2 regions of the Xanthomonas sp. NCPPB 1132 genome follow, and region 2 is predicted to be linked to the other one. Evidence: riboswitches for the same ligand, from Rfam matches in the RefSeq annotation. Region 2 holds a riboswitch; the other holds the start of a gene.
What was found. A riboswitch is a leader RNA that binds a small molecule or an ion and turns the genes downstream of it on or off. The one in region 2 is predicted to bind cobalamin.
Positions count from the first base shown of each region.

Region 1: linked by a shared signal. The riboswitch ahead of btuB (TonB-dependent vitamin B12 receptor) and the one ahead of AC1G9L_RS01540 (ribonucleoside-diphosphate reductase subunit alpha) in region 2 are both predicted to bind cobalamin.

Region 1 is NZ_CM152819.1:736,916-751,735, reverse strand. Features, by position in the region: gene AC1G9L_RS03350 (DEAD/DEAH box helicase) at 247-1,611, shown strand; gene queD (6-carboxytetrahydropterin synthase QueD) at 1,788-2,147, shown strand; gene AC1G9L_RS03340 (phasin family protein) at 2,428-2,805, shown strand; gene bioD (dethiobiotin synthase) at 3,074-3,763, opposite strand; gene AC1G9L_RS03330 (GAF domain-containing protein) at 3,884-4,366, shown strand; gene AC1G9L_RS03325 (TfoX/Sxy family protein) at 4,363-4,791, shown strand; cobalamin riboswitch at 4,817-5,034, shown strand; gene btuB (TonB-dependent vitamin B12 receptor) at 5,149-7,020, shown strand; gene AC1G9L_RS03315 (IS5 family transposase) at 7,168-8,190, shown strand; gene gph (phosphoglycolate phosphatase) at 8,417-9,070, opposite strand; gene AC1G9L_RS03305 (LysR substrate-binding domain-containing protein) at 9,116-10,018, opposite strand; gene AC1G9L_RS03300 (NAD(P)-dependent oxidoreductase) at 10,120-10,755, shown strand; gene dinB (DNA polymerase IV) at 10,907-11,977, opposite strand; gene fabA (3-hydroxyacyl-[acyl-carrier-protein] dehydratase FabA) at 12,178-12,693, shown strand; gene fabB (beta-ketoacyl-ACP synthase I) at 12,693-13,901, shown strand; gene AC1G9L_RS03280 (SH3 domain-containing protein) at 13,947-14,783, opposite strand.
Region 2 is NZ_CM152819.1:349,390-364,209, reverse strand. Features, by position in the region: gene AC1G9L_RS01545 (ribonucleotide-diphosphate reductase subunit beta) at 1-427, opposite strand, end outside; gene AC1G9L_RS01540 (ribonucleoside-diphosphate reductase subunit alpha) at 535-2,949, opposite strand; cobalamin riboswitch at 3,130-3,348, opposite strand; gene AC1G9L_RS01535 (hypothetical protein) at 3,536-4,063, opposite strand; gene ompR (osmolarity response regulator transcription factor OmpR) at 4,242-4,970, shown strand; gene AC1G9L_RS01525 (ATP-binding protein) at 4,967-6,235, shown strand; gene AC1G9L_RS01520 (alpha/beta hydrolase) at 6,312-7,235, shown strand; partial or broken gene AC1G9L_RS01515 (SIR2 family NAD-dependent protein deacylase) at 7,270-7,956, opposite strand; gene AC1G9L_RS01510 (organic hydroperoxide resistance protein) at 8,206-8,637, opposite strand; gene AC1G9L_RS01505 (transcriptional regulator, SarA/Rot family) at 8,735-9,193, opposite strand; gene AC1G9L_RS01500 (hypothetical protein) at 9,335-9,733, shown strand; gene zapE (cell division protein ZapE) at 9,756-10,853, opposite strand; gene AC1G9L_RS01490 (CocE/NonD family hydrolase) at 10,850-11,515, opposite strand; gene AC1G9L_RS01485 (EamA family transporter) at 11,602-12,465, shown strand; gene AC1G9L_RS01480 (GTP-binding protein) at 12,528-13,853, opposite strand; gene AC1G9L_RS01475 (MerC domain-containing protein) at 13,929-14,312, shown strand; gene AC1G9L_RS01470 (hypothetical protein) at 14,384-14,820, shown strand, end outside.

The DNA.
Region 1 (14,820 bases), 390 kb from region 2:
GGTACACTGCCCGGGTCTGCATGCGGCCGTCCGTTTCCCTCAGGGATCGCCGGCGAGGCCAGGATCGCAACGATCCGACTCGCCCGCCCCGCCCGACGCCTTTCGTGGTGCCGACGAACCCCAGCCTCGCGCTGCGGGTTGATCCACCCTCTCGCAGCGCGGTTCACGGGAACGCTCCGAGCCTCACCTACTTGCGCCTGCGCGCCGGGTCAGTCCCGGCGTCGGCGCGTTATCCGGAGCATTCTCATGTCGTTCGAATCCCTGGGCCTTGCGCCCTTCCTGCTGCGCGCGCTGGCCGAGCAGGGCTACGAAACCCCCACCCCGATCCAGGCGCAGGCCATTCCCGTCGCCCTGGAAGGCCATGACCTGATGGCCGGCGCGCAGACCGGCACCGGCAAGACCGCCGCGTTCGGCCTGCCGCTGCTGCAGCACCTGGGCACCTCGCCGCAGACCGTGGGCGCCGGCCCGCGCAAGCCGCGCGCCCTGGTGCTGACCCCGACCCGCGAACTGGCCACCCAGGTCCACGACAGCCTGCGCGGCTACAGCAAGTACCTGCGCATCCCCAGCGCCACCATCTACGGCGGCGTGGGCATGGGCAACCAGCTCGACGCGCTGCGCCGTGGCGTGGACCTGCTGATCGCCTGCCCGGGCCGCCTGCTCGACCACCTCGAGCGCCGCAGCGTGGACCTGTCCGGCATCGAGATCCTGGTGCTGGACGAGGCCGACCGCATGCTCGACATGGGCTTCCTGCCGTCGATCAAGCGCATCCTCGCCAAGCTGCCGCGGCAGAACCGCCAGACCCTGCTGTTCTCGGCCACCTTCGAGGAAGGCATCAAGCAGCTGGCCCGCGAGTTCATGCGCGACCCGCAGGAAATCCAGGCGACCCCGAGCAACACCGTGGCCGACACCATCGCCCACCGCGTGCATCCGGTGGACGGCGCGCGCAAGCGCGAACTGCTGCTGCACCTGCTGGCCGCCGACTCGCGCAAGCAGACCCTGGTGTTCGCCCGCACCAAGCACGGTGCCGACAAGCTGACCACGTTCCTGGACAAGTCCGGGATCAAGGCCGCGGCGATCCATGGCAACAAGAGCCAGGGCCAGCGCCTGCGCGCGCTCGGCGACTTCAAGGCCGGCCGCATCACCGTGCTGGTGGCCACCGACATCGCCGCGCGCGGCATCGACATCGACCAGTTGCCCAAGGTCATCAACTACGACCTGCCGATGGTCGCCGAGGACTACGTGCACCGCATCGGCCGCACCGGCCGCAACGGCGCGCAGGGCGAGGCGGTGTCGCTGGTGGCGCAGGACGAGGCCAAGCTGCTGCGCGCGATCGCGCGCCTGCTCAAGCGCGACATGGACATCCGCGACGTGCCCGGTTTCGAGCCGGTCACGCCGATCCGCTGGGGCAACAACAACCCGCCGGACGAGCGCCCGGGCGGCCAGCGTCCGCCGCGCCGCGGCAGCCACGCCCGCCGCGGCCACGGCGATGCGCCGGCGCACGCGCATGCCGGCAGCAAGAAGCCCGGCGGCAACCACGCCGACGGCGCGCGCCGCCAAGGCCAGGGTCGCCGCCACGGCAACGGCGGCAACCGTCCCGCCGCGCCGCGCTGAGCCATCCGCGGCCGCGCGCTCCGCACGCACCCAGGCCGCCCTTCGGGGCGGCCTTTTTTGTCCGCTGCACCCGGACGTCGCGTGCCTGTCGCCGGCCCTGCGGCACGCCACGTCGTCCGTTTCGCGCGTCCCGCACCGCGCCATGCCGCTCCACCCCTGACCGTACAATGCCGCCCATGGATATCTTCAAAGTCTTCACCCTCGAAGCAGCGCACCGCCTGCCCAACGTGCCGCCCGGCCACAAGTGCGCGCGCCTGCACGGCCACTCGTTCCGCATCGAATTGCACGTCAGCGGCGAACCCGGCGCCGAGAGCGGCTGGGTCATGGATTTCGGCGACATCAAGGCGGCGTTCCGTCCGCTCTACGACCAGCTCGACCACCACTACCTCAACGATATCGACGGGCTGGACAACCCCACCAGCGAACGCCTGGCGGTGTGGATCTGGGAGCGGCTCAAGCCGGCGCTGCCGCTGCTGAGCGAGGTGGTGGTGCACGAGACCTGCACCTCTGGGTGCCGGTATCGCGGGCCGGCTTGAAGAAGGCCGGGAATGGGGAATGGGGATTCGGGAATCGTAAGAGCGGCACTGCGACGACCGAGGGCATCCAGTGCCTGCCCGCCCTGTCCTCGGCGCGCGCAGTTGGCGCCTAACAGGGGTGCGGAGGCGTCCGGCGAGGGCTGGCGGAATTTGGCCAAACCATTGATCAGAAAGACAGTTTGAACGAATCCTGAGCGGCTTCAGAAAATTTTGTTGCATCGCAGCAGAATGGGCGTATGTTGCACTGCAACAGCAGTCGGCATTCCAACGGAGTTGCATGATGTCCGCTCAATTCAACGACCAGTTCAGCAGCTACACCCAGCAGTTCGCCGCTGCCGCGGCGCGTGCCAACCGACTGGCGCTGGAGAGCGCCGAGAGCGTGTTCGGCGTGCAGTTGAAGACCTTCGAGAAGAACGTGTCGGCCACCACCGGCTTCCTCGGCGAACTGACCGAGGCGCGCGACCTGGGCACCGTGCAGGCGCTGTGGCCGAAGGGCCTGCAGATCGCCCGCGACAACTTCGAGCGGCTGGCCACGGCCAACCAGGAAGTGTTCGGCCTGGGCCTGAAGACCTCCGAGGCCATCGGCCAGCTCGCCAAGCACCAGTTCGAGGCGGCGACCGAACAGGCCGCGCCCAAGGCCAAGCCCGCCGCGAAGTAGCACCCGATTCGACGTCGCTGCGGTCCGCCGCCCGACGCACCCTCGGTCTGCATGGGTCCCTCCCCCCGTGCAACCCCAAGGCCCGGTAGATCCCTCCCTCTACCGGGCCTTTTTTTGTGGGTGGGATTTGGGAGTGGGGATTCGGGATTGGTTGATCCCGTGCGCTGTGGCGCTTCTGTCTTTCTTGCAGGAAGAGCGTCGGCACCGATGCTTGGTTGGTGAGGCGTCGGAACTGAAGCCCCTCCCACACAACCCGCCCGGCAGTCGATCAGTCCGGCGACATGCCCGCCCACGGCTGCAACTGCGCCGCCAACTGCTCGGCCTGCGGTTGCGGCCGGTACGGCAACCGCCCCCAACACGGCATCGGCAGGCGCGTGCGCAGCATCGCCATGTTGTCGTCGATGCGCTCCATCGCCGGATCGATCTCGTTGCCGATCCAGCCGATGCACTGAAGGCCGTCGGCGGCGATCGCCGCGGCGCTGAGCCGGGCGTGGTTGAGGCAGCCCAGGCGCAGGCCAACCACCAGCACCACCGGCAGCCGCAGCGCGCGCGCCAGATCGGCCTGGTCCAGCGTCGCCGACAGCGGCGCCGCCCAGCCGCCGACGCCTTCCACCACCACCACGTCGGCCTGCGCGCGCAGGCGGTCGAACGCGGCCGCGATCGGCGCCAGCTCCAGCTGCACGCCGGCATCGGCGGCGGCCAGTTCCGGCGCCAGCGGCAACGGCAGCGCGTACGGATTGAGATCGTCGTAGTGCGGGCGCGGCGCGCTCGCATCCTGCAGCGCCAGCGCGTCCTCGTTGCGCCAGCCGTCGGCCTCGAGCGTGCAGCCGCTGGCCACCGGCTTCATCCCCACCGCGCGCTGGCCGCGCGCGCGCAGGGCGTGCAGCAGCGCGGTGCTGGCGATGGTCTTGCCGATGCCGGTATCGGTGCCGGTGACGTAGAAGGCGGAAACAGCCATGCAAGCGAAACCCTGTCGGTTGGCCGGCGGGACGCGCGGCGGCGCGCAGGATAGCCGGGCGCGCCGCGCGCGTCAGCCGCCGCGGTGCCGGCGGACGCAGCGCGCTGCTAGACTCGCGCGATGTTCGCCTCGTCCTCGCTCACCGGCAGCAAGCCGGAACAGTACGCCCAGTTGCTCGACCAGGCCCGCGCCCTGGTCGCCGGGGAGCCCGACCGCATCGCCAATGCCGCCAACCTGGCCGCGCTGGTGTACCACGCGCTGCCGCGGCTGAACTGGGTCGGTTTCTACTTCTACGACGGCAAGGAACTGGTGGTCGGGCCGTTCCAGGGCCTGCCGGCCTGCGTGCGCATTCCGCTGCACAAGGGCGTGTGCGGTGCGGCCGCCAGCAGCGGCCAGACCCAGCGCATCGACGACGTGGAGGCCTTCCCCGGGCACATCGCCTGCGATGCGGCCTCGCGTTCGGAACTGGTGGTGCCGCTGCTGCGCGACAGCGCGCTGGTGGGCGTGTTCGATCTGGACAGCCCCGACCTGGCCCGCTTCGACGCCGACGATCAGCGCGGCCTGGAAGCGATCGCCCAGGTCTTCGTCGACAGCCTGCGATGAGCACCACCAAGCTGCGCAACATCGGCCCCAAGAGCGCGGCGTGGCTGCGCCAGGTCGGCGTGCGCACGCAGCAGGACCTGGAGGCGGCCGGCGCGGTCGGCGCCTTCGTCAAGGTCAAGCGCGCCGGCTTCAAACCCAGCCTCAACCTGCTGTATTCGCTGGAAGGCGCGCTCAGCGGCTGCCACTGGCAGGAACTGTCCGAGGCGCGGCGCGCGCAGTTGCTGGGCGAGCTGGAAGCCGCGACGGCGGCGCTGCCGGCGCAGCGCGGCCTGCCGGTCGCCGGGCCGGTGGCGACCACCCATTTCGACCGCGACGACGCGCGCGGCGACGATGACGCCGACGGCGCCTACGCGCAGGACCCGCACGACACCCCGGTGGGCGACCATCACGGCGACGACGACGGCCACGGCGCACACGCAGACTGAGCCGCGCGGGCAGCGGCGATCGCGTACAATCGCGCCGCTTCAAGGTGACCCGCCGGCTCCGGCCAGCGGGTTGAAACGGGAAGCCGGTGCGTCTTGCGACAAGGCCGGCGCTGCCCCCGCAACGGTAAGCGATCCGCGCTGACGACCTGCGCCACTGTGCCCCGGGCATGGGAAGGCGTCGCAGCCGGGAGGTCCACCTCCCTGATCGCCAGCCCGGAGACCGGCCTTGCAGTTCACTGGTTGCGATGCGGAGGGCGTCGCGGCGTGCCGCGCCGTGTCCGGCGCCGTCCGCTTGCACCTTCCGTTCGCGACTCCCTTGCCGTCACAGCGCGCAGCCGCGCGCCGGAGTTGCCACCCATGTCGTCCCGCCTGCTTTCGGTCGCGATCGCGTCCGCCCTGTCCCTGCCCGCGCTGGCCCACGCCGCCGATGCCGCCACCGACCTCGACCAGGTCCTGGTCACCGCCACCCGCACCCAGATCTCGGTGGAGGACAGCGTGGTGCCGGCGCAGGTCATCGACCGCGCCGAGATCGAGCGCAGCCAGGCCACGTCGCTGGCGCAGCTGCTGCAGGGCCGCGCCGGCATCGGCGTCTCCAACCAGGGCGGCCTGGGCAAGCTGACCACGCTGAACCTGCGCGGCAGCGAATCGGACCACGTGCTGGTGCTGGTGGACGGCGTGCGCATCGGCTCGGCCAGCGCCGGCCTGGCCGCGTTCCAGGACCTGCCGCTGAGCCAGATCGAGCGCATCGAGATCGTGCGCGGCCCGCGCTCGAGCCTGTACGGCTCCGACGCGATCGGCGGCGTCATCCAGATCTTCACCCGCCGCGGTGGCCAGGGCTTCCAGCAGAACCTGAGCCTGGGCGGCGGCAGCCATGGCCTGCGCGAGGCCGGCGCCGGCTTCAGTAACCGCGGCGAGCGCGGCTGGCTGGCCGTGCAGGGCGGCTACCAGAAGACCGACGGCATCAATGCCTGCAATGGCTCGGCCACGCTGTTCGCCGGCTGCTTCGTCGACCAACCCGACCGCGACGGCTACCGCAACGTCTCGCTGAGCGCGCGCGGCGGCTACGCCCTCACTGACACGCTGCGCATCGAGGGCCAGGCGCTGAACATCGACAGCCGCAACGAATACGACGGCGATCCGCTGTTCGCCGGCAACGAGGCCGACAACACCCAGCAGGTGTTCAGCGGCAAGCTCGACTGGACGCCCTCCGATCGCCTGCACCTGGCCGCGCAACTGGGCCGCAACGTCGACGACGCCGACAGCTACTACCGTGCGCCGGGCGCGCGCACCCGCAGCTTCATCAGCACCTTCGACAGCCGCCGCGACACCGCCGCGCTGCAGGGCGACATCAGCCTGGCCGAAGGCCATCTGCTCAGCGTCGGCAGCGACTGGCAGCGCGAGCACGTCACCAGCACCACCGCCTTCGACGTCGACAGCCGTGACAACACCGGCGTGTTCGCCGAGTACCAGGGCCGCTTCGGCGCGCAGCAGGTGCAGGCCAGCGTGCGCAGCGACGACAACGAACAGTTCGGCGAGCACACCACCGGCAGCCTCGGCTGGGGCCTGGCACTGGCGCATGGCCTCAAGCTCACCGCCAGCGTCGGCACCGGCTTCAAGGCGCCGACCTTCAACGACCTGTACTACCCGTTCGCCGGCAATCCGGCGTTGAAGCCGGAACGTTCCAAGAGCGGCAACCTCGGCATTGCGCAGTATGCCGACAGCTGGAACTGGACCTTCAACGCCTATGAGACCCGGGTCAAGGACCTGATCTCCTACGACGCGATCAGCTTCCTGCCGGTGAACGTGGACGAAGCGCGCATCCGCGGCGCCGAACTGACCGGCTATGCGCTGCTGGCCGGCTGGGAACTGTCGGCGCAGCTGAGCCACACCGATCCGCGCAACCGCAGCGACGGCGACAACCGCGACAACTGGCTGGCGCGCCGCGCGCAGAACACCGCACGCCTGGACGTGGACCGCGGCATCGGCCCGGTCAAGCTCGGCGTCACCGTGTTCGGCAGCGGCCACCGCTTCGACGACGCGGCCAACCGCGTGCGCCTGGCCGGCTACGGCACCGTCGACCTGCGCGCGGAATACGCGTTCACCCCGGACTGGACGCTGCAGGCCAAGGCCAGCAACGTGTTCGATCGCGACTACCAGACGGTGAACTGGTACAACCAGCCGGGCCGCGAATACGCGCTGACCCTGCGCTACGCGCCGGCGGCGCGCTGACGCCATGCGTCGCGCTGTGCCGGAAGGCGTGGCGCGACGCGACAGCTCGGACATCACACGCGTCTTTTCGTGGGAGCGGCTTCAGGGCACCTCTAAAAACCCCACCTTTGGCATCATTGGTCTGGAGAACACGCCGAGGACGCCACGATGATCAGCCTGTTTGCCGGCCACGAACGCGAAGCCAAGCGGCAGCAGATCGGCGATCCTCTGGCTCTGCTGTCACGGCATATCGACTTTGCCGGGATTGCTCACGCCGTAGACGCGAAGCTGTCCTTGGGTACCGGCAAGCGCGGCGGCCGTCCGGCTTGGCCGACGCAGATGATGATCAAGCTGCTGCTGTTGCAGCAGTTGTACAACCTCTCCGACGATGCGCTGGAGTATCAGGTGCTGGATCGGCGCAGCTTCCAGCAATTCCTTGGACTGGAACACAGCGGCAAGGTGCCCGACGCCAAGACGATCTGGGTGTGGCGCGAACGGCTCAAGACCAAGGATCTGATGGGCGACATCAGCACGGCGATCGGTGAGCAATTGCAACGTGCTGGGTTCATTGCCCGCGGCGGTCAGATCATCGACGCCAGCATCGTCAGCGCTCCGATCCAGCGCAACACGCGCGAGGAGAACGCGCAGATCAAGCAGGGCGATGACGTCGGCCAGGACTGGAGTGATGCCAAGCGTGCGCAGAAAGACGTGCAGGCACGCTGGACCAGGAAGCATGGGGTGACGTTCTACGGCTACAAGCTGCACGCCAGCACGGACCGCCGCTGGGGTTTCATCCGCCGCTACGACGTGAGCGCGGCCAACGTGCACGACAGCCGCCACTTCGAGCAGGTGCTGGACCCGGACAACACCGGCCGCACGGTATGGGCCGATAGCGGGTATGCCGATGCAGCGCGAGAAGCAGACCTGAAAAAGCGTGGTTACCGCCCCGCGATCCAACATCAAGGGCAGGCACGCAAGCCCTTGAGCGAGGCAGCAAAGCGCCGGAACCGTCGCATTGCCAAGGATCGGGTGTTCGGCGAGCACCCGTTTGCGCGCTTGGCCCAACAAGGCGGCAAGTTCGTACGCTGCATCGGCTTGGCGCGGGCAAAGGTGGTGATCGGGCTGAAGGTCGCCAGCCATAACGTGATGCGGCTGGCACGGCTACAGGAGCGGGCCATGGTGCCGGCGTGATCGGCTGAGGTGGCCGAGCGGCCACCTCAGCCTCCCAACCACCACGATCAGGCGCCGCTCTGGTGCCGTTGCGACAGATGCTGCCCCTGGCTCCAGGTCGTGGCAGGTTGTTCGAGGTGCCCTTCAGCCGCGATGGGCTTTCCCGATAAAGCCCGTCGCGGCTGAAGCCGCTCCTACGACACAACCGGGATCTTCGCGTGGCACCGCGGCGCTGCGCGACCATCGCTCAGCGCAACTGCAGCAGCTCGCGCAGATCGTCCATCAGCAGCACCACGTCGGCGGTGGCCAGATCCAGGTCGCGCGGATAGCCGTAGCGCACCAGCGCCACCGGCATACCGGCGGCGTGCCCGGCCTGCAGGTCGGTCCCCGAATCGCCGACCATCAGGCAGCGCGCCGGCGGCTGTGCGAACTGCTGCGCCAGGTGCAGCAACGGCGCCGGGCTGGGCTTGCGCTCGGGCAGGCTGTCGCCGCCCAACACCGCGGAAAACAGCTCCGCCACGCCCAGATGCTGCAGCAGCGGCGGCACCATCGCCGACGGCTTGTTGGTGCACAGCGCCAGCGTCACGCCATCGGCATGCAGTTGCGCCAAGGCCTCGGCCGCACCTGGATACAGCCGCGGACTGCGCAACAGGCACTCGGCGTAGTGGCGCATGAAGGTCGGCATCACCGCATCGATCGGCGTGGTATCCCCGGCATGCCGCCAGGCGGCCTCGACCAGCTTGCGTACGCCCTCGCCGATCCAGCCGAGCACGGTCGGCTCCGGCACCCGCGGCAGGCCGAAGTCGACCAGGGTGCGGTTCAGCGCCTCGGCGATGTCGGCGCCGCTGTCGACAAGGGTGCCGTCGAGGTCGAACACCACCACTGCATAGGGAAATGTCATGTCGTTCCTGCGCGCCAGAGCCGGCGCGTATTGTAGGCAACTCGCTCAGTCGCGATCCCAGTAGGGCACGTCGCCGAAGCGCGCGACCAGGAAATCCAGGAACACGCGCACGATCGCCGGCTGCTGCCGGCGCGAGGCGTACACGCCGAAGATGTCCATGGTGTCGAGTTCGTGGTCGGGCAGCACGCGCTGCAGTTCGCCGCTGCGCAGCAGCGCTGCGGCCTGATAGGTCGGCAGCATCGCGATGCCGGCGCCGGCGCGCACCGCCTCCATCAACACGGTGGCTTCGTTGGCGGTGAAGTTGCCGCTCACCGGCACCGACACGCGCTCGCCGCGATGGCGCAGCGGCCACGCGTGCTTGCCCACGTAGTGATGGCCCAGGCAATTGTGCGCGGCCAGGTCGGCGGCGGTCTGCGGGACACCGTGCCGCTGCAGATACGCTGGCGCCGCGCACAGCACCGAGCGACACACGCTCAGCCGCCGCGCGATCAACCCCGGATCCACGCGATGGGAGATGCGCACGGCCAGGTCGATGCGCTCCTCGACCAGGTTGACCGTGCGATCGGCCAACAGCATGTCCACACGTGCCTGCGGATGACGGGCGATGAACTCGGCCGCGGCCGCGGCCAGATGCGCCTGGCCGAACGAAGCCGACGTGGTCACCCGCAGTTGCCCGTGCGGCTCCGGGTCGTCGCTCGCCAGTTCCTCGCGCAGTGCCGCCCCCATGTCCAGCATCGGCCGGAAGCGCGCCAGTGCGGTTTCGCCGGCGCCGGTCAGGGTGACCCGCCGCGTGGTCCGGTGGAGCAGGCGCACGCCCAGCCAACGCTCCAGCTCCGCCAGGTGGCGCGACACCATGGCCCGCGACAGGTCCAACGCCTCGGCTGCCGCGGTCAGGCTCCCACGCTCGGCGACCTCGACGAATACCGCAATCGCGGTCAGACGATCCATTTGCTCGTTCCATGCAACAAATAGTCGACTTATACGCCGTTTATCGCCCCAATCGCCACCGCTAGGCTGTGCGCATCCCATCCACTGACTGGAGCATCTCGATGAACATCGCCCTGATCGGCGCGACCGGCAAGATCGGCCGCCACATCGCCCGCGAAGCGATGCGCCGCGGGCACGCGGTCACCGCCCTGGTCCGCCGCACGCAGCCGCTGCCGCCGGAGCTGGACGGCGCCAAGGTCGTGCTCGCTACGCTGGACGACCACGCCGCGCTCGCCGCATCCGTGCGCGGCCACGATGTGCTGGCCAGTGCCTACGGCCCCAGTGCCGCTGCGGCCGACACGATCCCGGCCGCGGCCCAGACCCTGGTCGAGGTCGCCCGCAGCGCCGGTGTGCGCCGCCTGCTGGTGGTCGGCGGCGCCGGCAGCCTGGAAGTGGCACCAGGCGTGCAACTGGTGGATACCCCGAACTTCCCCGACGCCTACAAGCCCTACGCGCTGGCGCATCGCGCCTCCCTGCAGCACCTGCGCGCCGCCGATGACCTGGACTGGACCTTCTTTGCCCCGGCCGCCGAGATCGGCCCCGGCGCCGCGCGCGGTGGTGCGCGGACGCAGGCCACCGCGCTGCTCACCGATGCGCAGGGCCATAGCGCGATCAGCTACGCCGACTACGCCAGCGTGTTCGTCGACGAGATCGAACGCCCGCAGTACCTGCGCCAGGTCGCCACTGCCGCCTACTGAGCCATGCGCCGGCACAGCGCGGCGGGCTGACCGCTCGGCCGCTCGTCCGTTGTCGCCAGCGGCCGCTGTCGCAGCCAGATTCGCGCGTTCGACGAAGACAGCGCGAAGCAAGGAGGCGAGCGCGCTGGTCGCCAACGGACGGCCGGCGCAGTCAGCGAAACAACTGCCCCTGCGCCTGCCCAGGCGCGCGTTCGTGAAAGCCGGACAGGCCCACGCCGACCAGGCGGTAGCGGGTGGACGCCGGCAGGTCCACGCGCGCGCGCAGCGCCAGGGCGATGTCGATCAAGGTCTGCAGCGACTCCGGCGGCTGCTCGGGGGTGAAGCTGCGGGTGAGGATGCGGAACTGCGCGGTCTTCAGCTTCAGCACCACCGTGCGCGCGATGCGTTCGGTGCGGCGGGTGGCGTTCCAGGTCTTCTCCGCCAGTTGCCGGATCGTCGGCTCCAGCGCATCCAGCGCCAGGTCTTCGGCGAAGGTGTCCTCGGAGGAGATCGACTGCACCGGCTGGTCCGATTCCACCGGGCGTTCGTCGATGCCGCGCGCGCGCTGGTACAGGCGCAGGCCGAAGCTACCGAAGCGCGCCTCCAGCTCCGCTTCGCTGCGCGCGCGCAGATCGCCCACGGTGGCGATGCCCAGTTCCGCCAGCTTGGCCTCCATCACCTTGCCCACGCCGGGCACCTTGTTCACCGGCAACGGGGTCAGGAAGGCTTCCACGCGATGCGGGCGGATCACGAACTGGCCGTCGGGCTTGCGCCAGTCCGAGGCGATCTTGGCCAGGAACTTGTTCGGCGCGATCCCGGCCGAGGCGGTCAGTTCGGTTTCGGCGCGGATCTGCGCGCGGATGGTCTGGGCGATCTCGGTGGCGGTGCGCAATTCGCCCTTCGGCGCGGTGACGTCCAGGTAGGCCTCGTCCAGCGACAGCGGCTCGATCAGGTCGGTATGACGCTGGAAGATCTCGCGCACCTGCCGCGACACCGCCTTGTAGCGGGCGAAATCCGGCGGCACGAAGATCGCATCCGGGCACAGCCGCTCGGCGCGCAGCGCCGGCATCGCCGAGCGCACGCCGAACACGCGCGCCTCGTAGGAGGCGGCGCACACCACCGAGCGCATGCCGCGCCAGGCTACCACCACCGGCTTGCCGCGCAGCGCCGGATCGTCACGCTGCTCCACGGACGCGTAGAACGCATCCATGTCGACGTGAATGATCTTGCGCATCGACCCCATACCCTACGCCTGCGAACGGTGTGCGCATGATAAGCCCGGCACTGCGCACGGACTGAGAATGCGCGCCTTGATCCGGCGCAGTGCGCGCGCCACCGCCCCTGCCGACACTACGCGTGCGTACGGATAAAACGTTTGATTGAACGCGCAAGGCTCATGCACTCTTGCGCGCCTCGACTGTCTGGCCTGGGAATGTTCCGTTCATGAGTCGTCTGTCTTCCTATTCGCGCGAGCAATTGCTCGCCAGCGCACGCGGCGAGTTGTTCGGCGCCGACGCCGGGCGCCTGCCCAACGATCCGATGCTGATGTTCGACCGCATCGTCGCCATCGACGAGACCGGCGGCGCGCACGGCAAGGGCGTGATCCGCGCCGAGCTGGATATCCGCCCGGACCTGTGGTTCTTCGGCTGCCATTTCATCGGCGATCCGGTGATGCCCGGCTGCCTCGGCCTGGATGCGATGTGGCAGCTGACCGGCTTCTTCCTGACCTGGCTGGGCGCGCCGGGCAGCGGCCGCGCGCTGGGCGTGGGCGAAGTGAAGTTCACCGGGCAGGTGCTGCCGAGCGCCAAGCAGGTGGTGTACGAGATCGACATCAGCCGGGTAATCAACCGCAAGCTGGTGATGGCGGTGGCCGACGGCCGCATGTCGGTGGACGGGCGCGAGATCTATACCGCCAAGGACATGCGCGTGGGCCTGTTCACGTCGACGGAGGCGTTCTGATGCGGCGCGTGGTCATTACCGGAATGGGCATCACCTCGTGCCTGGGCAACGATCTGGACAGCGTGGCGCGCGCCTTGCGCGAAGGTCAGTCCGGCATCCGCCACAACCCGCAGGCGGTGGACGCCGGCCTGCGCAGCCAGGTCGGCGGCGATGTGCAACTGGATCTGGACGCGGCGATCGACCGCAAGCTCAAGCGCTTCATGGGCGATGCCTCGGCCTACGCCTACCTGGCGCTGCGCGATGCGCTGGCCGACGCCGGCCTGGACGAGGCGGCGATCAGCGACCCGCGCATCGGCCTGATCGCCGGCTCCGGCGGCGGCTCCAGCCACTGGCAGGTGGAAGCGGCGGACCTGCTGCGCAACCGCGGCGTGCGCAAGGTCGGCCCGTACATGGTGCCGCGCACGATGTGTTCGGCGGTCTCGGCCAGCCTGGCCACCGCGTTCAAGATCAAGGGCGTGAGCTACTCGCTGTCGGCGGCCTGTGCGACCTCGGCGCACTGCATCGGCGCGGCGGCAGACCTGATCCGCCACGGCCAGCAGGACGTGATGTTCGCCGGCGGCGGCGAAGAGCTGGACTGGACCATGAGCCTGATGTTCGACGCCATGGGCGCGCTGTCCACCGGCTTCAACGACACGCCGGCAGTGGCGTCGCGGCCCTACGACGCCGCGCGCGATGGCTTCGTCATCGCCGGCGGCGGCGGCATGCTGGTGCTGGAGGACTACGAGCACGCGGTGGCGCGCGGCGCGCGCATCCATGCCGAACTGGTCGGCTACGGCGTGACCTCCGACGGCGCCGACATGGTGGCACCGTCGGGCGAAGGCGCGGTGCGCTGCATGCACATGGCGCTGCAGGGCGTGGACGCGCCGATCGACTATCTCAACACCCATGGCACCTCGACGCCGCTGGGCGATGTCACCGAACTGGACGCGGTGCGCGCGGTGTTCGGCGATGCGGTGCCGCCGCTGTCCTCGACCAAGGCGCTGTCCGGGCATTCGCTGGGCGCGGCCAGCGTGCACGAGGCGATCTACTGCCTGCTGATGCTGCGCGACGGCTTCATCGCCGGCTCGGCCAATATCGACACGCTGGATCCGCGCGCCGAGGGCTTCCCGATCGTGCGCGAAAGCCGCGACGCGGACTTGCGCACGGTGATGTCCAACAGCTTCGGCTTCGGCGGCACCAACGCCGCGCTGGTGTTCGCCAAGGCCTGACCGTGCCCGGGCCGCGCGGCGCCTGCGAGGGCGCCGCGCCGCGGCTCAGCGCTCCAGTTGCTTCACGTCGTGGCGCCCGGAGGCATCGTCCTTGTGCGCTTCCGGCTTGGCCGGTGGCGCTGAAGGCGGAGGTGGTGGCGGCGGAGGCGAGGTCGGCTTCGGCGAATGCCGCTCGACCCACTGGATCGTCGCCGGCGATGGTGGCCACTTCGGCGATGCCGAGGGCGCAGACGCAGGCGGCGGCACCGGCTGCAGTCCCATCGATTCGCGCTGGCGACGGTCGTCTTCCTGCCGTTGCAGTTCCTTCGACAATTCCTTGTTGTAGCGGGGATTGAGCGCATCCGGCGGCGGGATCTGATGCATCCGCTCGCCCGGAGGCGTCCATTGCGGCGCGCCGCTCACGGCCTCGGAGGCAGACGCCGCCGGTGGCGGCGCCCGCCATTGCGGCGCCAACTGGCGCTGCAACGGAGCCGGAATCTGCGCCGGGCCGGCCGCGGCCGCTGCGCTTTCCAGCGGTCGATAGCGCGCGCGTTCACGCGCCCACGGCTGACCGCGATAGTGCGTGTCCCAATAGCGATCCAGCGCAAAGCCGACGGTGGGCACGCCGGGTACGATGCCCTGTTCCTGTGCGCTGAAATCGATCGCGCCGGCCGGCAACCAGCCGCGTTTTTCGCGCCAGCTGACATCGCACCAGGCCCAGTCGCGGGTGCAGCCATGCACCCGTAGCGCGTCGTCGGTGACCGGCGTGGCCACACGCGGATACTCCGGCGCCGGGCCGGCACGCAGGCTGGCGCCGATGCGCACCGTGCCACTGCCGTCCTGCGCCAGCGCCGGCGCGGCCATGCTCAACAGCAACGGCGTCCACCACCCTGCTCGCTTCATGCGGTCCTCCTTGTGTAGTGCGGCGGTTTTCTGCGCC
Region 2 (14,820 bases):
ACACGCGGTTCTGGTCGGCCAGGCCGGCGATCGAGGCCAGCACGTACGAGTAGCTCTCGTTGTGGATCACTTCCTGCTGGCCGATGATCGCGGCATTGGCGTGCGCGGCCGGGTCGGTGATGTATTCGGCGACGTTGTAGATGAAGCGCGTCTGCGGCGAATCCAGCGTGGCCAGCAGGCCGATGATCGAGTCGTAGGCGTTCTTCTCGCGCGCCGACAGCTCCCCGTACTGCTTGGCATCGCCCTTCATGTCCACTTCGTCGGGGATCCAGAAGTTGGTCGACAGCTCCTTGTACGCCCGGTAGAAGGACGGGTACGGGATGTCGTTCCAGTTGAGGATGCCGCTGGTGGTGCCGTTGATGATGCCGGTGGAACGGTTGGGGTGCAGCGGTTCGAGGATCTTGATGCGGTCGAGCGCGATGGCCATGGATGTGCTTTGGTAGTCGGTGAACGGCGCCGGCGGTCGGCGCGGGAATACGGAACGCGCGCGGCAGGACAGGCCTGCCGCGCGGCGCGGGCGTCAGACGCCGGCGATCAGCTCGAGCACCACTCGCACTCGCTGATGTCGATGTCGTTGGAACGCACGTAGTACGTGGTCTTCAGGCCTTCCTTCCACGCGGTCATGTGCAGGTCCAGCAGGGTGCTGGCGCGGATGCCGCTGGGCACGTAGAAGTTGAAGCTGATCGACTGGTCGACGTGACGCTGGCGGCGCGCGTTCTGGCGCACGCTGGCGAATTGGTCGACCTTGTAGGCGCCCTTCTCGTAGTACGGATAGGTGTCCACGGTCAGCCCCGGCGCCACCACCGGACGGCGGAAGTCCTTCTTCTCTTCGTAGTAGAACGCGCTGTAGATCGGGTCGATCGACGCGGTGGAGCCGGCGATCTGCGCGGTGCTCATGTTCGGCGCCACCGCCACCATCCAGGCGTTGCGCACGCCGTGCACGCTCACCTGCGCGGCCAGTTCCTGCCACTCGGCGCTGTCGTAGCCGCGCTTGGTGAAGTACTCGCCGTTCTGCCAGTCGCTGCCCTTGAACACCTTGTACGCGCCCTTCTCCTTGGCCAGCGCCAGGCTCGCCTGGATGGTCAGGTAGTTGATGCGCTCGTACAGCGAATCGCTGTAGGCCTCGGCGTCCGGCGAATTCCAGTCGATGCCCTTCTGCGCCAGCAGGTGGTGCCAGCCGAAGGTGCCCAGGCCGATCGCGCGGTACTTCTGGTTGGTGATGGTGGCCTGCGGCACCGGCAGCTCGTTGAGGTCGATGACGTTGTCGAGCATGCGCACCTGGACGCGGATCAGCCGCTCCAGGATGTCCGGCGACAGCAGGTCCGGCTGCGCGGTGACCGCGCGGCCCAGGTTCACCGAGGACAGGTTGCACACGACGAAGTCGCCGGCCTGCTTGGTGGTGACGATCTGGTCGCCGCTGATCATCTCCTGGATGACCCGCGTCGGGCTCATGTTCTGCAGGATCTCGGTGCACAGGTTGCTGGAATACACCATGCCCTGGTGCTTGTTCGGGTTCATGCGATTGACTTCGTCGCGATAGAACATGAACGGGTTGCCGGTCTCCAGCTGGCTGACCATGATCCGCTTGAACATGTCGATGGCCTTGACCACCTTGCGGCCGATGCGCTCGTCGGCCACCACTTCCTCGTAGCGGGCGCGGAAGCTGCCTTCGCCGCGCTTCTCGTCGAAGAAGTCCTGCAGGTACCAGCCCTTGACCTCCTTCACCTCGTGCGGGTCGAACAGGTACCACTCGCCGCGGCGCTCCACCGCTTCCATGAAGATGTCCGGCACGCACACCGCGGTGAACACGTCGTGCGCGCGCAGGCGCTGGTCGCCGTTGTTCAGGCGCAGGTCCAGGAACGCCTCGATGTCGCGGTGCCAGATGTCCAGGTACACGGCGATGGCGCCCTTGCGCTGGCCGAGCTGGTCCACCGACACGGCGGTGTTGTTGAGCTGCTTGATCCACGGCACCACGCCGCCGCTGGAGTTCTTCACCCCGCGGATCGCCGAGCCGGACGAACGCACGTAGCCCAGGTAGGCGCCGACGCCGCCGCCGTGCTTGGACACGCGCGCCACGTCGGTGTTGGAGTCGTAGATGCCCTGCAGGCTGTCGTCGACGGTGTCGATGAAGCAGCTCGACAACTGCCCGCCGATCTTGCCGGCGTTGGCCAGGGTCGGCGTGGCCACGGTCATGTACAGGTTGGACAGCGCCCAGTAGGCCTCGCCGACCAACTGCATGCGGCGCTCGCGCGGCTTCTCGTCCTGCATCAGGTACAGGGCGATGGTCAGCCAGCGCTCCTGCGGCAGTTCGTACACCTTGCGCGAGTTGTCGGTGGCCAGGTAGCGCGTGGCCAGCAGGTACAGGCCGTTGTAGGCGAACAGCTTGTCGCGCTCCGGATCGATCATGCGGCCGGCTTCGGCCAGCTCGTCCTTGGAGTAGTTCTTGAGGATGTCGATCGAGTACACGCCACGGTCGGCCAGGCTTTCCTGCAGGCCGACGTAGGAGCCGTACTTCTCGCCGGCATCGTAGAAACGGTTCTTGCTGGCGCGCTTGTACAGGCGGTCCAGGTACAGGCGCGCGGCGAAGTACTCCCACTCCGGCGTGGCGATGTCCACGCGCGACTCGGCCTCGCGGATCAGGTAGTCGACCATGTCGTCGGCCGACAGGCTTTCCTTCTTCTCGATGAAGGCGAAGGCCTTGCGCTCGTAGTCGCTCACGTCCAGCTGCGGGAACTCGGCGTGGATCCGGTCCAGGGTGCGCTGCAGGCGCGAGCGGTCGAAGGCCATGCGGCGGTTGCCGCCGTCCTTGACGATCCAGGTCACGGCGCGCTGGTCGTTGCTCGGCTCGCTGCTGGCCGTCGGCTCCGGCTGGGCAGTGGCGGCAGCGGTCGTGGGGTCGACGGCGGCGTCGACGGACGCGGTGGCCGGCAGGCTGTGGGTCTGGCTCATGAAGGTCTCCAAGCGTGGTGCACGCGGCCGCCCGACCCTCGCAGGCAGCGGTCCGACCGGGTTCGCAGGTGGCGGGCGGTGTCGCGAAGACTGCAAACGGCGCAGGCACCGGGCCTGCGGGCGGTCATCGCTGCACCGACCCTCTCCCCCCGGAGAGCGCGCGGTCGGCGCCGCGCGGTGTGCTTCGCGCGGCTGTCGGCAGGTCTTCGGGCTGATGGGCAACGGCCGTGGCCGGTTCCTAGCCCGTCGCTTCCCAAGGCGGGCGCCTCAGTGCGGATGACGGGTTCGTTCCCAATTACCGCTGCGGGGCAGCGCCGGAGTTGGCGTTGGCACGCCGCACCGGCTTCCCTTTTGATCCCGCGGCTTGTGGCCGCCGGAACCGACCACCCCAAGATAGTGGGGTCGGTCGGCCACGTCAACGCTAAATATGGGTGGAATTACGAAAACCTAAGCCTGGCAACGGTTTGCCGCGGGCGGCCGATTCCGGCCCGGCCGCGACGGCCGTTCGCGGCCGTGACGGGGTCGTGAAGCCGGCCGCAAACACGGGCGTTGGCGCCCCCGGACGGCCCCACCACCGCCGCCTGTCCTAGGGCCGGCACGGCACCACCGCGCCGCTGGCGTCGGTGCAGGTGCCGGTGTGGACGACACTGCCGTCCTGCACGCTGGTGCTGCCCTGGTAGCTGCCCTGTGTACCCGCGACGCTGCTCTGGCGGTTGCCACTGAGCGTGCCGTCGGCGGCGCGGGCCAGGCTGCCGCTGCTGCTGGCACTGGCGCCGTCGGCGCCTTGCACGCTGGCGCTGCCCTGGCGGCTGGCGCTGCCGTCGGCGTTGCGCTCGGCACTGCCCTGGCGCGTGGCGCTGCCGCCGGCGGCCGTCGTGCGGGTGGCGGCGCTGCTGGCGCTGGCGTTGCCCTGGCCGTCGGCCTGCCATTGGCGGGCGCGCTGCACGCTGCCGTGGGCGCCGCTGGCGCTGGCCTGCACGGCCGCGTGGCGGGCGCCATCGGCGCCGCCGGCGCTGCGCGTGCGGGTGTGCTCGCGTGCCTGGGCGCTGGGCACGGCCAGGACGCCGGCGGCCAGCGCCAGCAGCAAGGAGGTGGTGCGAGGGGACAGCGACATGGCGTTCTCCGGTGACGGCAGCGGCGTGCTGCCAGGCATCACCGTAGTCACGGCGCCGGCGCGCGGGGCGCCGGATCGGCCAGCGGATGTTGCCGCAGGCCACGGCGGAAACATCCGCTTACAGATGCGCCGCCATCGCCGTTGCCGCCAGGCCGCGGCGCAGCCGATAGTGGCGTCCATGCACGATGCCGCGCCCGCTCCCCGCCTGCTGCTGGTCGACGACGACGACCGCCTGCGCGCCCTGCTGTGCCGCTACCTGGAAAGCCAGGGCTTCGCGGTCAAGGCGGTGGCCGACGGCATGCAACTGCAGCAGGCGCTGGCGCGCGGCCACTATGATCTGGTGGTGCTGGACCTGATGCTGCCCGGCGAGAACGGCCTGGAGATCTGCCGACGCCTGCGCGGCCAGGGCGACCACACCCCGATCGTGATGCTGACCGCCAAGGGCGACGAGATCGACCGCATCGTCGGCCTGGAGATCGGCGCCGACGACTACCTGCCCAAGCCGGTCAACCCGCGCGAGCTGCTGGCGCGGATCCGCGCGGTGCTGCGCCGTACCCGCCCGGGCGGCGCCGGCGCGCCGCAGCCGGACGGCGGCGAGATCGGCTTCGGCCGCTTCCGCCTGCACCTGGGACGGCGCGAGCTGCGCCGCGACGGCGAACCGCTGAAGCTCACCACCGCCGAGTTCGCGGTGCTGTCGGTGCTGCTGCGGCACCCACAGCAGCCGCTGAGCCGCGACCGCCTGTCCAGCCTGGCGCACGGCCGCGAACACGAGCCGCTGGGCCGCAGCATCGACGTGATCGTGGCGCGGCTGCGCAAGCTGCTGGAAGACGACGTGCGCACGCCGCGGCTGATCCAGACGGTGTGGGGCGTGGGCTATGTGTACGTACCGCCGGAGCCGCAGGCATGAGCGCGCCTGCCTTCCGCGCCAGCGGCTGGCCGCGCAGCCTGTTCGGGCAACTGGCGCTGGTGATCGCGCTGGTGCTGGCCGGCGCCGGCCTGCTGGCGCTGCTGCTCGGCCGCGAACTGGCGTTGCGGCCGGCAGCGCAGCAGCAACTGCGCGTGCTGCACGGCTTGGCCAATGTCGCCGAGGCGCTGCAGCGCTCGCCGGCCGCCGCGGCGCTGGCGCCGGCGTTGCGCGAGGCCGGGCTGCAACTGCGCAGCGCACCGCCCACGGCCAATGCCGCCGGCCCGCTGGTCGACGCCGTGCAGCGCCGCGCGGCCGACCAGCTCGGCCCCGGGCGCGCGTTGCGGCGCGACGCCGACGGCACCCTGTGGCTGCAGTTGGCCACGCCCACGCCGCTGTGGATCGCGTTCTCCAGCCAGCCGCGCGGGCACGGCCTGCGGCGATTTTCCGTGGCGATGCTGGCCGGCTGCACGCTGCTGGTCTGGCTCGCCGCTGCGCTGGTCGCGCGGCGCATGGTGCGGCCGCTGCGGCAACTGGCGCAGGCCGCGCCGCACCTGGTGCGCGGCGAACAGGCCGGACCGATCGCCACCGGCGGCCCGCGCGAAGTCGCCGCGCTGGCGCAGGCGCTCACCGCGGCCAGCGCCGACGTGCGCCAGGCCGCAGCCGAGCGTGCGCTGCTGCTGGCCGGCATCTCCCACGACCTGCGCACCCCGCTGACCCGGCTGCAGTACGCGCTGGCGCTGCTGCCGCAGGTGGAGCCGGAACTGCGCGAGGGCATGGAGCGCGACATCGGCGAGATCGACGCGATCCTGGCGCAGTTCATCGCCTACGCCCGCGACGGCCGCGACGAACCCGCCGTGGCCCTGGACCTGGCCGACCTCTGCCGGCAGACGCTGGGCGCGGCGCAACCCGGCTGGGAGGCCGTCCTGCCCGCGCAGGCGCCGCTGCACGGACGGCCGCTGGCGCTGCAGCGCGCGCTCGGCAACCTCGTCGGCAACGCCGAGCGGCACGGCGCCGCGCCGTTCCAGCTGCGCCTGCACAGCGACGGCGGCGATGGCTGGCGCATCGAGGTGCGCGACCACGGCCCCGGCCTGGACCCGGCGCTGGGCGCGCGCGCGTTGCAGCCGTTCGTGCACGGCGGCCATGGCGGCAGCGGACTGGGCCTGGCGATCGTCGAGCGCGTCGCGCGCCAGCATCGCGGCGCGTTGCTGCTGCAGCCGATCGCCCCACACGGCCTGTGCGCCACCTTGCACCTGCGCCCGGCCTGAACCGGCGCGCGCCGGCGCCTGCAGCGGCCGGCCGCGCCACGCCCTCCCTCGCCTTCCTTCAAGGAGTGATCCGCCCATGCGCCTGTCCCGCCCGTCGCCCGTCCATTGCCTGCTCGCCCTGGCCCTGCTGCTGCCGGCGCTGACCGCCATGCCTGCCCACGCCCAGGACGGACGCCTGCGCGCACGCCTGCTGCAGCGTCTGCAGGGCGACCGCGCCGACACCGCGCGTGCGCCACTGCCCGCCGGCGCACAGGTGCTGCGCGACGTCGCCTACGGCCCGGACCCGGCGCAGCGCATGGATGTGTATCTGCCGGCCGGCGCGCGCCAGGCGCCGCTGCTGGTGATGGTGCACGGCGGCGGCTGGGCCGACGGGGACAAGGACAACCCCGGGGTGGCCGCCAACAAGGTCGCGCACTGGCTGCCGCAGGGCCATGTGCTGGTGTCGGTGAACTACCGCCTGCTGCCGCAGGCGACGCCGCTTGAGCAGGCAGAAGACGTGGCGCGCGCGGTCGCGCGGATCCAGCAACTGGCGCCGCAGTGGGGCGCCGATCCGGCGCGGCTGGTGCTGATGGGCCACTCGGCCGGCGCGCACCTGGTGAGCCTGCTGGACCTGTCGCCGGACCTGCTGGCCCAGGCCGGGGCGCGCCGACCGCTGGGCGCGGTGGCGCTGGACAGTGCGGCGATGGACGTGGAGCAGGTGATGCAGCAACGGCATCTGCCGCTGTACGACCGCGCGTTCGGCAGCGTGCGCAGCGACTGGATCGCCGCCTCGCCGTACCACGTCATGGGCGCCAGCGCGCCGCCGCTGCTGGCGGTGTGCTCCAGCCGCCGTGCCGATGCCTGCGCGCAGGCACGCCACCTGGCCGCCAAGGCCAACGGCCGCGGCATCCGCGTCGAGGTGCTGCCGCAGGACGCCAGCCATGCCGAGATCAACCGCGACCTGGGCCTGCCCTCGGCCTACACCGCGGCGGTGGACGCGTTCCTGCACACGCTGCGCTGAGCGCCGCGCGCAGCTCCCGCGGCCGGCAACGCGCTCAGGCCACCATGCACTGCTGCAGCAGCAACGGCAGCGCCACCGCGGCGCTGTCGCGCCAGTGCAGATCCACACGCGCCGACAACGCACTGGGTTCGGGATTGATCTCGACCACGCAGGCACCGCGCTCCTTGGCCTGCAGCGGCAGGCTGGCGGCCGGATAGACCAGGCCGGAACTGCCGATCACCAGCACCAGGTCGGCGGTGTCGGCCGCGGTCTGCGCGCGCGCCCACTCTGCCGCCGGCAACGCTTCGCCGAACCACACCACGCCCGGGCGCACCGTGCCGCCGCAGGCCGCGCACACCGGCGGCGCCAGGCGCTGGCTGGGGGTGTGCACGTCGATCGGCGGCAGCAAGCCGCGCCAGGGCTGGCCGCAGTCGCTGCAGCGCAGCGCCGACAGGCGGCCGTGCACGTGCGCGGCGACCTCGCTGCCGGCGCGCTGGTGCAGGTCGTCCACGTTCTGGGTCACCAGGGTGGTGTGGCGGACCTCGGCCAGGCGCGCCAGCGCCAGGTGCCCGGCGTGCGGCTGGGCCTGCGCCACGATCGCCATGCGCCAGCGGTACCAGCCCCAGACCAGGGCCGTGTCGGCACGCCAGGCGTCCTCGGTGGCCAGTTACTCGGGATCGAAGCGCGACCACAGGCTGTCGTCCTGGCCACGGAAGGTCGGCACCCCGCTCTCGGCGGACATGCCGGCACCGGTCAGCACCAGCAGACGGCGCGCGCCCTGGATGAAGGCGGCGACGGTCTCGGCGTTGTAGGCGGAACTGAGCATGGCGCGCTCGATTTGATGAAGCGCACACTATTGCATCGCCACAGGGCGGCCTCAATGTGCACGGCAGCACGCGCAGGCGCCCGCAACGCGAACGGGCGGCCAGTGGCCGCCCGTTCGCGTGTCGTCATGGACCGGCGCAGGCGCCGGCCCGGACCTCCGGCTGGCTCAGTCGAGCACGACCAGCTTGACGTCGATGTTGCCGCGGGTGGCATTGGAATACGGGCACACCTGGTGCGCCTTCTCCACCAGCGATTCCAGCGTCGCACGCTCCAGGCCCGGCACGGCGATGCGCAGTTCCACGGCGATGCCGAAGCCGCCCGGGATCTGGCCGATGCCGACATGGCCTTCGATGCTCGGCTCGGCCGGCAGCTTCACCTTCTCCTGGCCGGCGACGAACTTCAGCGCGCCGATGAAGCAGGCCGAGTAGCCGGCCGCGAACAGCTGCTCGGGGTTGGTGCCGTCGCCGCCGGCGCCGCCCAGTTCGCGCGGGGTCGACAGCTTGACGTCCAGCGCCTTGTCCGGGGTGGCGGCGCGGCCGTCGCGGCCCCCGGTGGCGGTGGCAGTGGCGGTATAGACGATGGTGGTCGGTGAAGCCATGGTGGTTCTCCTTGGAGGGCGGCGCCGCGGCGCCATGGGGTGGAGGGTCGAACTAGAGGGATGGGCTAAAGAGGACTGCGATCGGGGCGGGAACCTCTCAGGCGGCGGCCTGCAACTTGCCGCGGACCTCTTCCAGGTCGTGCTTGAGCCGGGTCAGTTGCTGCAGGTCGCAGGCGACCGCGCACAGCACGCCTTCCGGCACAGCCTGGGCGCGTGTGCGCAGCGCCTGGCCGTCGGCGGTCAACGCGATCAGCACGCGGCGCTCGTCATCGGCGGCGCGGCGGCGGGTCAGCAGGCCGATCGCCTCCAGGCGCTTGAGCAACGGGGTCAGCGTGGCCGAATCCAGGAACAGCTTCTCGCCGATCTCCGACACGCTGCGCTGGTCCTGCTCCCACAGCACCAGCATCACCAGGTACTGCGGATAGGTCAGGCCGAGGTCGCGCAGCAGCCCGCGGTAGAGCTTGTGCATGGCCAGGTTGGCCGAATACAGCGCGAAGCACAGCTGGGTATCCAGCTTCAGCAGGGCGGTGGCGTCGGGGGCAGAGGCACGGTCCATGGGCACTACATTACATAGCACGCGATTTAATAGCAAGCGATATTTATGCTCCGCCGACTCCTCGCTGAAGCCGGCGCCGCCCTCCCCCTCGTGCTGCCAGCGGCGCAGGACTACGCTGCGCGCAACTCGAGGAGCTTCCGCATGCGCGCATCGTTCCTGCTGCTGGCCGCGCTCGGCGCTGCCCCCGTGGTGTCCAAGGCCGTGCCCAACACCCTGCCCCATGGCCCGGTGCTGGTCGGTGCAGGCGCCGACGCGCTGGCCCGGGAAACCCGGCGCCAGTGCCCCGGCGTGCCGACCGACCGGCTCACCCCGGCCGATCTGCTCGATGCCGAGGAGACGTTTCGCGATGGGCTGTCCGCGGCGCAGCGCCAGGCCATGGATCGGCAGTTGCCGCAGGACGGCGCGTCCGGGCCAGCCCGCTGCGCGCACCGCGCAGGCGGCGCCAGTTGCCCGGCGGCCGCCTATCTGGAAGAGATCGCCGGCGCGGGCCTGATGCTGCGCTTCGTCGCCGGTCTGTGTGCGCCCGGCGCGGTGCGCTGAGCGTCCGCAGACGGTTCTGCGCTCAGACCCGGTGCGCCGCCGCCAGGTACTCGGCGCTCTGCATTTCGATCAGGCGCGAGGCGGTGCGCTCGAACGCACCGGCCAGGCGCTCGCCGGTGTATAGCAGCGGCGGCGAATCCTGGGCGGTGCAGACCAGGTTGACGTGGCGGTCGTACAGCTCGTCGATCAGGTTGACGAAGCGCCGCGCCGCGTCCTCGTTCATGCGGTCGAAGTGCGGGATGCCGCCGAGCAGCACGGTGGTGAACTCGTGCGCGATCTCGATGTAGTCGCTGGGACCGCGCGGGCCTTCGCACAAGGCGACGAAATCGAACCAGACGATGCTCTTGCCGCGCGCGCGCACCGGGATCTTGCGCCCTTCCAGTTCGATGTTGCCGCGGCGCGCCTCGGCATTGCCGGTCAGCGCGCTCCAGCGCTCGCCCAGCCAGGCATCGCTGTCCTCGGCCAGCGGCGCGCGGTACACCGGCGAGCGGGTCAGCGCGCGCATGCGGTAGTCCTCGGTGCCTTCGGCGTACAGCTCCACGCAATAAGTCTGCAGCAGGCCGATCGCCGGCAGGAAGCTCTCGCGCTGCAGGCCGTTGAGGTACAGGTTCTGCGGCGCGGTGTTGGAGGTGGTGACCAGGGTCACGCCCTCGGCGAACAGGCGTTCGAGCAGGCGCGACAGCAGCATCGCATCGCCGATGTCGGTGACGAAGAACTCGTCCAGCACCAGCACGCGCAGCCGGCTGCGCCACTCCTGCGCGATCTTCGCCAGCGGATCGCTCTGCCCGGCGTGTTCGCGCAGGCGCTCGTGCACGCCGCGCATGAAGCGGTGGAAATGCGTGCGGTACTTCCGCGCGATCGGCAGGCCGTCGTAGAACAGGTCGACCAGGAAGGTCTTGCCGCGGCCGACCCCGCCCCAGAAATACAGGCCGCGCACCGGCTCGGGCTTCTTCCAGAACGCCGACAGACGGTCCAGCCAGCCCTCCTGGTCGCCATCGACGATCGCGACGTGGATGCGGTCCAGTTCCGCCAGCGCCGCATGCTGGGCCGGATCGTCGCGCCAGTCGCCGCGCGCCACGCCCTCGGCGTAGCGCTGCGACGGCAATGCCGCCGCGCTCACGCCTGCGCCGCCGGCAGCCAGGCCTTGACCGCGTGCTGCAGGGCGCCGCGCAGGTCGATCAGCTTGCGATGGAAGAAGTGGCTGGTGTCGGGCATGCGCACCAGTTGCGGTTGCGCCTCCAAGGTGTCCAGCCAGTCGTATACGGCCTGCGGGTCGACGACCTCGTCGGCCTCGCCCTGGATCACCAGCCACTGCGGCGGCGGCGCCATGTCGGAGAAATCCCAGCGCCCGGCCGGCGGCGCGATCGAGATCAGCACCTGCGGCTGCAGCGCCGCGCTGGCGCGCAGCGAGACGTAGGCGCCGAAGCTGAAACCGGCCAGCCACAGCGCGTCGTGCGGACGTTGCGCGCGCACCCAGGCGGCCACCGCGGCCAGGTCCTGCTGCTCGCCCTCGCCGTGGTCGAAGCTGCCGGCGGAGGCACCGACGCTGCGGAAGTTGAAGCGCACCACGCGCACGCCCAGTTCGCGCAGCGCGCGCGCGACCATGGTCACCACCTTGTTGTGCATGCTGCCGCCCTCGGTGGACAGCGGATGGCAGACGATGGCGGTGACCGGCAGCGCGGCGACGTCGGCCTCGGGCAGATCGACCGCGGCCTCGATCGGGCCGGCGGGGCCTTGCAGGGTCAGCGCGCCGGAAGCGGTGGGGAAAGCAGGAGAAGTCATGCGGTCATAATACCGGGGCTGGGTCGCGGCCACATGCCGATGCGGTGCACGCAGCGTTCTTTTTCCTCCCGATCCGGATCCTGCGTGTGGCGTTCGTCCTGCTGAGTGTGGTGTGCAGCGTGCTGGTCTCGGCGCTGCTGAAGCTGGCGCCGCAACGGCGCATCGACCTGGCCCAGGCGGTGACCTGGAACTACCTGGCGGCGCTGCTGCTGTGCGCGGCGCTGCTGCACCCGCCGCTGGCCGCGCTGGGCGACGCGCAGACGCCGTGGGCGGCGCTGCTGGGCCTGGGCGTGCTGCTGCCGGGCATCTTCCTGGTGCTGGGCCGCGCGGTGGCCAGTGCCGGCATCGTGCGCACCGACGCGGCGCAACGGCTGTCGCTGCTGCTGTCGCTGGCGGCGGCCTTCCTGTGGTTCGGCGAACAGGCCAACGCCGCCAAACTGTCCGGCCTGGCGCTGGGGCTGCTGGCGATCGCCGGCATCGTGCAGCGGCCGGACGCGACGCCGTCCAGCGCTGCACGCACCGCGCCATGGCTGCTGCTGGTGTGGGTCGGCTTCGCCGCGATCGACGTGCTGCTCAAGCGCATCGCCCAGGCCGGCACCCCGTTCGCCGCCTCGCTGCTGGTGGCCTTCGCGCTGGCCTTCGTGCTGCTGCTGGGCGTGCAGCTGTGGCGGCACCTGCGCGGCATCGCCCCGCTGGCCTGGCGCAACCTCGGCGCCGGCCTGCTGTTGGGCGCGCTCAACTTCGGCAACATCCTGTTCTACGTGCGCGCGCACCAGGCCCTGCCGGACAGCCCGGCCAGCGTGTTCGCAGCGATGAACCTGGGCGTGATCGGCCTGGGCACCCTGCTCGGTATCGCCGTGTTCGGCGAACGCACCACCCGCTGGAACCGCCTGGGCCTGCTGCTGGCGGTGCCGGCGATCATCCTGATCGCGATGGGCGCAGGCGGCTAACGCTCAGCGCCCGCACCGCGCTCTTACCATTCCCCCCACTCCCTATTCCCATTCCCGGCCCTTCAGCGCCGCCACACCGGGAAGGGATCCTCCAGTCCCTGCCACGCCACCGGCCCTTGCCGCAGTTCGGTGTCGTCGAGCAGGCAGGCATCGAGTTCGGCGCGCACCCGCGCCGTGTCCAGGCCGACACCGATCACCGCCAGTTCCTGGCGGCGGTCGCCCCACAGCGGATGCCACATCGCGCGCAGCGCCGCGTACTCGCGCGCATCGCCGACCTCCTCGGCCTGCGGCGGCGGCGCGTTCCAGCATGCGGTCTGCTGCCGCTGCCAGCCCAGCTCGGTGTACGGCAGCGGCGACGGCGGCAGCGCCAGCGGCGTGTCCAGCAGGCCGCGATCCACGCGCTCGCGCGCCGCATACCAGAAGCCGGCGGCCTGGGTCTGGGTGGCCGCACCGACGATGGACAGCTCGCCGACCCAGTCCATGCGGCTGGCCAGCCAGAAGAAGCCCTTGCTGCGGATCACGTCGCGCAGCCCGCGCTGCGCCAGCCGCGCGAAGCGCAGCGGGTGGAACGGCCGGCGCGCGCGATAAACGAAGCTTTCGATGCCGAACTGCTCGGTCTCCGGCGCGTGCTCGCCGCGCAGCGCCTGCATCCAGCCCGGCGCCAGCTGCGCGCGCACGAAATCGAAGCGGCCGGTGTCCAGCACCAGCTCCAGCGGCACGTCGCCGCGGCTGGCCTCGACGATGCGCGCATCGCGGTTGAGCGCACGTAGTACCGCGCGGGTGCGGTCGAGGGTGGCCGTATCGGCCAGGTCGGCCTTGCTGATCACGATTACGTCGGCGAACTCGATCTGCTCCACCAGCAGGTTGACCAGCCCGCGGTCGTCGTCGTCCCCGGCCTGCAGGCCACGGTCGGCCAGGCGCTCGGCCGAGCCGAAATCGCGCAGGAAGCTCACCCCGTCGACCACGGTGAGCATGGTGTCCAGGCGCGCGACATCGGCCAGGCCGCGGCCGTCGGCGTCGCGCACGGCGAAGGTCGCGGCCACCGGCATCGGCTCGGAGATGCCGGTGGATTCGATCAACAGGTAGTCGTAGCGCCCGCTCTCGGCCAGGCGCTGCACTTCCTGGCGCAGGTCGTCGCGCAGGGTGCAGCAGATGCAGCCGTTGCTGAACTCGACCAGGGTCTCTTCGGTGCGGCTGAGCGCGGCACCGCCGTCGCGGATCAGCGCCGCATCGATGTTGACCTCGCTCATGTCGTTGACGATCACCGCCACCCGGCGGCCATCGCGGTTGTGCAGCACGCGGTTGAGCAGGGTGGTCTTGCCGGCGCCAAGGAAGCCGGACAGGACGGTGACGGGGAGGCGGGAATCGGAAACGGCGGACGTGGACATGGCGGGCATCGGCGCGGAGGCGTGGCGGACTAGAAATGTTACTATATAACACTTGATGCATTGGAGTGATCGTCCATGAAATCCCTGCCGCAATCCTTCTTCGATGCCTCGGCGATGCTGTTGTCCGGGCTGTGCCTGCTGCACTGCCTGGCCTTGCCGTTGCTGGCCGCGGCATTGCCGCTGTTCGGCGTCTGGGCCGAGGCCGAGTGGGTACACGTGGTGTTCGTGGCGATCGCCGCGCCGTTGGCGGGGTTGGCGCTGTGGCGCGGGCACCAGCGCGATGCGCTGCCCTGGCCGCTGTGGACGCTGGCGGCGCTGGGCCTGCTCGGTCTGCTGGCCGGCGCTTTCGGCATTCCCGACGAGGCCAGCGAGACCGCGATGACGGTCAGCGGCAGCCTGGCCCTGGCCAGTGCGCACCTGTGGAACTGGCGCAGGCATCGGCGGCGGTGCGGGCATTGAGGGTGGGGCGCGCTGTGTAGCGCGCTTTCGCTCGAGCCGATCAGGGGCGCGATGCAGCGTGGCTTTGGCTGTTGCTGTTGCTGTTGCTGTTGCTGTTGCTGTTGCTATTGCTGTTGCCGTTGCTCTGGCTTTTGATTTATCGGGTTCCCTTCCGCAGCGGCGGATGGACCGGGGAAAAACCCGAAGGGCGGCGCACATGGATGTGCGCCGTTCGCGGCAGGGGCAGGATGAATCCCCGGTGCATCCGCGGACCCGGAGCGCGCAGCGCGGAGGGCGCAAGGCAGGGCGCGCTTTCTTTTGGTTACCTTTTCTTTGCGCGAGCAAAGAAAAGTAACTCGCCCGTTAGGGCGAAAGCCTTTGCTGTTGCTCCGAGCTTGAGTGTCGAACAAGAAGAACGTAGGAGCGGCTTCAGCCGCGACCGCGACCTCCACGGGAAAGCTCGCTCGCGGCTGAAGCCGCTGCTACAGAAAAACGTTGAAGCAGGAGCAAAGCTTTCGCCTGGCGGCGA